Linked DNA regions of Pseudoduganella albidiflava. The protein of the gene in region 2 interacts with the protein of the main gene of each other region in a pairwise test. Links are inferred from orthologs where the notes say so. Each region holds a gene or a part of one and is shown on either strand. Other genes may lie near its edges. The genes, in order: ftsH and hflK.

Region 1 (3,288 bases), 2.9 Mb from region 2 along the record:
CAGCCTTGAGCAAGGCATAATTATGCTCGACGGTCTTGCCGAAACCAAACCCTGGATCGATCCAGAGTCGACGCCGGTCAATACCGGCGGCCGTCAGCGCGCCGATCCGTTCACGCAGGAATGCGGTCACTTCCAGGACGACATCCTCATAGGCAGGTTTATCCTGCATTGTTGCAGGTTTGTCAAGCATGTGCATGATACAGAGCGCGCAGTCGCTGTCGCGCACGGCCTCGATCGCGCCCGGCGCGCGGAAGGCATTGATGTCGTTGATCATGTCCACGCCGGCCAGCACGGCTTCCTTCATCAGCGCCGGTTTGTAGGTATCGAGCGAGATCGGGGTTCCGCAGTCGCGCAGCGCATACAGCACGGGCAGCACGCGGCGCATCTCTTCTTCCGCCGGCACCACGGGCGCACCGGGGCGCGTCGATTCGCCGCCGACATCGATGATGTCGACGCCATCACGGACCATCTGCTCGGCATGCGACAGGGCATAGTCAAGCGCGGCAAACTTGCCGCCATCGGAAAACGAATCGGGGGTGACGTTCAGGATGCCCATCACGAGGGCCCTGCCGGCAGGCAGGCGATGATGGCCAAAGGGGATGTGAGTCATACGCTGCTGGAAGAGAAGGCTGGGTAGCGACGGGCGGGAAGCGACCGCTGAAAAAGTACTGGTGGAAAGTACGGGTGAAAAAGCATGGATGGAAAATACGGCGGAAAAACAAAGGGCGAGGATCGCTCCTCACCCTTTGGTCACGGCATCGGCGGCGGTATTATGCCGGCGCGGTGGCGTTCGGCGAAGGCGACGACGGACCGTCGCCGTTCGGCTGCTTGCGGATCGTGACGCCGGCCTTCGGCGGGCGCGGCTCGTTGCCGGCCATGATGTCGTTGATCTGGTCCGCGTCGATGGTTTCCCAGTCGAGCAGTGCCTTCGTCATCGCCTCGACCTTGTCGCGGTTCTCATCCAGCAACTTGCGCGCCAGCGCGTACTGCGTGTCGAGGATCGCGCGGATCTCGGCATCGACCTTCTGCTGCGTGGCTTCCGAAATCGTCTTGTTGCTGCCGCCCAGGAAGCCTTCGTTCGCCTCGTCCTCGTAGACCATCACGCCCAGCGAGTCGGACATGCCGAACTTCGTGACCATCGAGCGGGCCAGCTTGGTGGCGCGCTGGAAGTCGTTCGACGCGCCGGTGGACATCTGGCCAACGAACAGTTCCTCGGCGATACGGCCGCCGAACAGGATCGAGATTTCTTCCAGCATCTTGTCCTTGTAGCCCGAAATCCGGTCATGTTCAGGCAGCTGCCAGGTCAGGCCCAGGGCCCAGCCGCGCGGCATGATGGTGACCTTGTGCACCGGATCGGCCTTCGGCAGCAGCTTCGCGACGACGGCGTGGCCGGACTCGTGGTAGGCCGTATTGCGGCGTTCCTCTTCGCGGATCACCATCGACTTGCGTTCCGGACCCATGAAGATCTTGTCCTTGGCGTCCTCGAAATCGGCCATGTCCACCAGGCGCTTGCTGCGGCGTGCGGCGAACAACGCTGCTTCGTTGACCAGGTTGGCCAGGTCGGCGCCGGAGAAGCCCGGGGTGCCGCGGGCCAGGATGTCGGCCTTCACGTCGGTGCTGATCGGCACCTTGCGCATGTGCACGTTCAAGATCTGCTCGCGGCCGCGGATGTCCGGCAAGCCCACCGATACCTGGCGGTCGAAACGGCCCGGACGCAGCAGCGCCTTGTCGAGCACGTCGGCACGGTTGGTGGCGGCGATCACGATGACACCGGACGATGCCTCGAAGCCATCCATCTCGACCAGCAGCTGGTTCAGCGTCTGTTCGCGCTCGTCGTTGCCGCCGCCCATGCCGGCGCCGCGGTGACGGCCGACCGCATCGATCTCGTCGATGAAGATGATGCACGGCGAGTGTTTCTTGGCATTCTCGAACATGTCGCGCACGCGGGACGCGCCCACGCCGACGAACATTTCAACGAAGTCGGAACCGGAGATCGAGAAGAACGGCACTTTCGCTTCGCCGGCGATCGCACGGGCCAGCAGCGTTTTACCGGTACCCGGAGGGCCCACCATCAGCACGCCGCGGGGTATACGGCCGCCCAGTTTCTGGAACTTGGTCGGATCGCGCAGGAAGTCGACGATCTCCGTCACTTCTTCCTTGGCTTCGTCGCAGCCGGCCACGTCGGAGAACGTGACGGTGTTGTTGGTTTCATCGAGCATGCGTGCCTTCGACTTGCCGAACGAGAATGCCCCGCCCTTGCCGCCGCCCTGCATCTGTCGCATGAAGAAGATCCACACACCGATCAGCAGCAGCATCGGGAACCACGATACGAACACTTGCTGCAGGAACGAAGGTTCTTCCGGCGGACGAACGTCGAAACGCACGCCGTTGTCGCGCAGGTCGCCGATCAGGCCGCGATCGAGGTAGGTGGACGTGGTGCGCACGCGCGTATCGTCCGTTTTCGTCGCGGTGATGGTGCTGCCCTCGATGACGAGGTCCTTGATGCGCTTCGCCTTGATCTCATCCAGCAGGTCGGAATACGCGATGGTCTTGCTGCCGCCGGAGATGCTGTGGTTGTCGAATTGCTTGAACAGCATGAACAACAACAGGGCTACGACAACCCAGATGGCGGATTTGGAAAACATGTTATTCACGAAAACTCCTTGGATGCTCGCGCACCTGTTACCTGTAGCAGAAATTCGATTTTACCCGCATTAGGCCAAAGCGTGCTACAAGGCGGCCTAAAGGTGCGCGAATCCAGCCGCGCACGTATCAAAACATCGAGGCCGGCCCGGAATCAGCGAGGGCGCGGCCCGGACGGCGCACAAATCATGCCGCCCGCGCTCGATGTGCGGCTTTCGGCGTGAATTACAAGCCCACCGCGCAATATTTCGCGTGTTTTGGGCATGCAGCGCGCCGGACATGGCGAAATCGCCGCCGGTCAGTTTTGCGCCGGGTGCTTCAGGCCGCGCCCGAGCAGAAAGATTTCCGAAGATTTATCGCGGCTGGCTTTCGGCTTTTTCTGCGCGACGGTCTTGAACTCGTGGCGGAATTTTTCGACGATCTGCGAAAAACCCATGTCCTTGAAACATTTCACCAGCAATGCCCCGCCCGGTTTCAGGTGCAATTGCGAAAACTCGATCGCCAGGTCGATCAGGTCTTCCATCCTCGCCGCATCCGCCGAGGCGATGCCGGACAGGTTGGGTGCCATGTCCGACAATACCAGGTCGACCTTGCGGCCCTGCAGCAGGTCGGCCAGCTGGTCGACACTGTCCTGCTCGCGGAAAT
Region 2 (3,255 bases):
ATCACGACCGTCACCGGCAAGCGATCCAGCCCCGATGCCGCCTATTTCGTCGGTAGCGGCAAGGCCGACGAGATCGGCCATGCGGTGCAGGATCACGGGCTGGAGATCGTCATCTTCAACCATGCGCTGTCGCCTGCGCAGCAGCGCAACCTGGAAAAGCGCCTGAACGTCCGCGTGCTGGACCGCACCAGCCTGATCCTCGATATCTTCGCCCAGCGTGCCCAGAGCCACGAGGGCAAGCTGCAGGTCGAGCTGGCGCAGTTGCAGCACCTGTCCACGCGGCTGATCCGCGGCTGGACTCACCTGGAGCGCCAGAAGGGCGGTATCGGCCTGCGCGGCCCCGGTGAAACCCAGCTGGAAACCGACCGCCGGCTGATCGGCGAACGGGTGCGGATGCTGCGCGCGCGGCTGGCGAAACTGCGCAAGCAGCATGAAACGCAGCGCCGTTCGCGCGGCCGCAACAATGCCTTCTCGGTGTCGCTGGTCGGCTATACCAATGCCGGCAAGTCGACGCTGTTCAATGCGCTGACCAAGGCCGGCGTGTACGTGGCCGACCAGCTGTTCGCCACGCTCGACACCACCTCGCGGCGCGTGTACATGGGCGAGGATGCCGGCAATGTCGTGATTTCCGATACGGTCGGCTTCGTGCGCGAACTGCCCCACCAGCTGGTGGCCGCCTTCCGCGCCACGCTGGAGGAAACCATCCATGCCGACGTGCTGCTGCATGTCGTCGATGGCGCCAGCCCGGTGCGGATGGAGCAGATCGAGGAAGTCAATGCCGTGCTGCGCGAAATCGGCGCCGACCATATTCCCCAGATCCTGGTCTGGAACAAGATCGACGCGGCCGGCCTGGAGCCGGCGGTGGAACGTGATGAACATGATAAGATTTCACGCGTATTCATCAGTGCCCGCACGGGCGAAGGTCTCGATCTTCTGCGCGCGGCCATTACCGAGACAGCCCAGGTACAACGGGAAGCGAACCTGCGTCCGAAGGACGACACGCCACCCGATGCCATTTCCACATTCACCGATGTCTAAAACATGCCTCTTTCCTCACTAGCGAAAAGATTAGGCCTGAAGCTGTCCCTGAACGACCCCCGCTGGGGCCAGGACAAGGATAACAACAGGCAGGCCCAGGAAGGCAAGAAGCCCGGCGACGGACCGCCGGACCTCGACCAGCTGTGGCGCGACTTCAACCAGCGCCTGAATGGCCTGTTCGGCAACAAGAACCGCAACAACAACGGCGGAGGCGGCGGCGGTGGCAATGGCGGCGGCGAACTGAAAGGTGCCGGCGTGACCATCGGTGCCGTCGCGGTGATCGCCCTGCTGGTCTGGCTGGCCAGCGGCGCCTTCATCGTGCAGGAAGGCCAGAAGGGTATCGTCACCACCTTCGGCCGCTTCAGCCATGAAACCCCGGCCGGCTTCAACTGGCGCTGGCCGTATCCGTTCCAGGCCAACGAAACCGTCAACGTGTCGCAGGTGCGCACGGTGGAAGTGGGCTATCGCGGCAACACCCGCAACAAGCAGGCGCGCGAATCGCTGATGCTGACCGATGATGAAAACATCATCGACATCCAGTTCGCCGTGCAATACCAGCTGAGCGATCCGGTGGCCTGGCTGTACAACAACCGCGACGCGGAAGATACCGTGCGCCAGGTGGCTGAAACGGCGATCCGCGAGATCGTCGGCCGCAGCAAGATGGACTACGTGCTGTACGAAGGCCGCGAGAAGGTGGCCTACGACACGCAGCGGCTGATGCAGGATATCCTCGACCGCTACGCGTCCGGTGCGCTGGTCACCAACGTGACGATGCAGGGCGTGCAGCCGCCGGAGCAGGTGCAGACCGCGTTCGACGACGCCGTCAAGGCCGGCCAGGACCGCGAACGCCTGAAGAACGAAGGTGCGGCCTACGCGAACCAGGTCGTGCCGACGGCGCGCGGCGCCGCGTTCCGCCTGCTGCAGGAGGCGGAAGCCTACCGCTCGATGGTGGTGGAAAACGCTTCTGGTAACGCCGACCGCTTCAAGTCCGTACTGGTCGAGTACCAGAAGGCGCCGGGCGTGACGCGCGACCGCATGTACCTCGATACGATGCAGCAGATCTTCGCCAATACCAGCAAGGTCATGGTCGATGCGAAGGCCGGCAGCAACCTGCTGTACCTGCCGCTGGACAAGCTGATCGCGCAAGTGGCGGCCACCGAGGCGCAGCGCGCCAACGTGACGGCGCCGCCGCCGACCGCCGTGCTGCTGCCGCAGCCCGATCAACCCTATAGCGGCGACCAGAACCGCGCGCGTGAATCGTCCCGTAGCCGGGAGGGCCGTTAATGAACCGTATCGTTACTCTCGTCGTCACCGCGTTCATCGCGCTGATGCTGCTGTCGTCCACCGTGTTCGTGGTGGACCAGCGCAAGTTCGCCATCGTGTTCGCGCTGGGTGAAGTCAAGCAGGTGATCCGCGAGCCGGGCCTGCACTTCAAGCTGCCGCCGCCGTTCCAGAACGTGATCTACCTGGACAAGCGTATCCAGACGCTCGATTCGCCGGAAGCGGACCGCTTCATCACGGCCGAGAAGATGAACATCCTGGTCGATTCGTTCGTCAAGTGGCGCATCGTCGACCCGCGCCTGTACTTCGTCCGCTTCGGCGGCGACGAAGGGCGGGCGGGCAACCGCATGGCGCAGATCGTCAAGGCGGCGCTGAACGAGGAAATCACCAAGCGCACCGTGCGCGAAGTGATCTCGGGCCAGCGCGGCAAGGTGATGGAAGGCTTGCGCGCCAAGGTGGAGAATGAAGCGAAGCAGATCGGCGTGCAGATCCTGGACGTGCGGCTGAAGCGCGTCGACTATGTCGAGCAGATCAACAACTCGGTGTACGAACGGATGAAGGCCGAGCGCCTGCGCGTGGCCAACGAGCTGCGCTCGACCGGTGCGGCCGATTCGGAAAAGATCCGTGCCGATGCCGACAAGCAGCGCGCCGTGATCCTGGCCGAAGCGTATCGCGAGGCCGAGAAGGTGCGCGGCGAAGGCGATGCGAAAGCCAGCGCGATCTATGCCGAGGCATTCGGCCGCAATCCCGAGTTCTACAAGTTCTACCGCAGCCTGGAAGCCTACCGTTCGTCGTTCAGGACCAAGGCCGACGTGATGCTGGTGGACCCGAACTCCGAGTTCTTCAAGTACTTCAAGGGGAGCGGTTCGGCTGGTAAATAAGCCCGGCACTGCGCTGTCGAGGCAAAACCCCAAGTGCACAAGCAGGGGTCAGACC

What was found.
Region 1: the proteins of hflK (region 2) and ftsH interact in binary tests that used the Escherichia coli proteins (3 or more experiments, as listed by UniProt). The link is inferred for Pseudoduganella albidiflava from one-to-one orthologs.

What each region holds. Positions count from the first base shown.
Region 1 is NZ_CP036401.1:4,299,644-4,302,931, forward strand. What follows is about bases 213-3,181. They hold ftsH (ATP-dependent zinc metalloprotease FtsH), read right to left. Parts: upstream 2,655-3,181; coding sequence 771-2,654; downstream 213-770. Other genes in these bases: folP (dihydropteroate synthase), read right to left, coding at 213-610; EYF70_RS17690 (RlmE family RNA methyltransferase), read right to left, coding at 2,942-3,181. Outside these bases: more of folP, read right to left, coding at 1-212; more of EYF70_RS17690, read right to left, coding at 3,182-3,288. UniProt on the Escherichia coli protein: Acts as a processive, ATP-dependent zinc metallopeptidase for both cytoplasmic and membrane proteins. Plays a role in the quality control of integral membrane proteins.
Region 2 is NZ_CP036401.1:1,441,580-1,444,834, forward strand. The notes cover bases 246-3,181. They hold hflK (FtsH protease activity modulator HflK), read left to right. Parts: upstream 246-1,041; coding sequence 1,042-2,322; downstream 2,323-3,181. Other genes in these bases: hflX (GTPase HflX), read left to right, coding at 246-1,038; hflC (protease modulator HflC), read left to right, coding at 2,322-3,181. Outside these bases: more of hflX, read left to right, coding at 1-245; more of hflC, read left to right, coding at 3,182-3,200.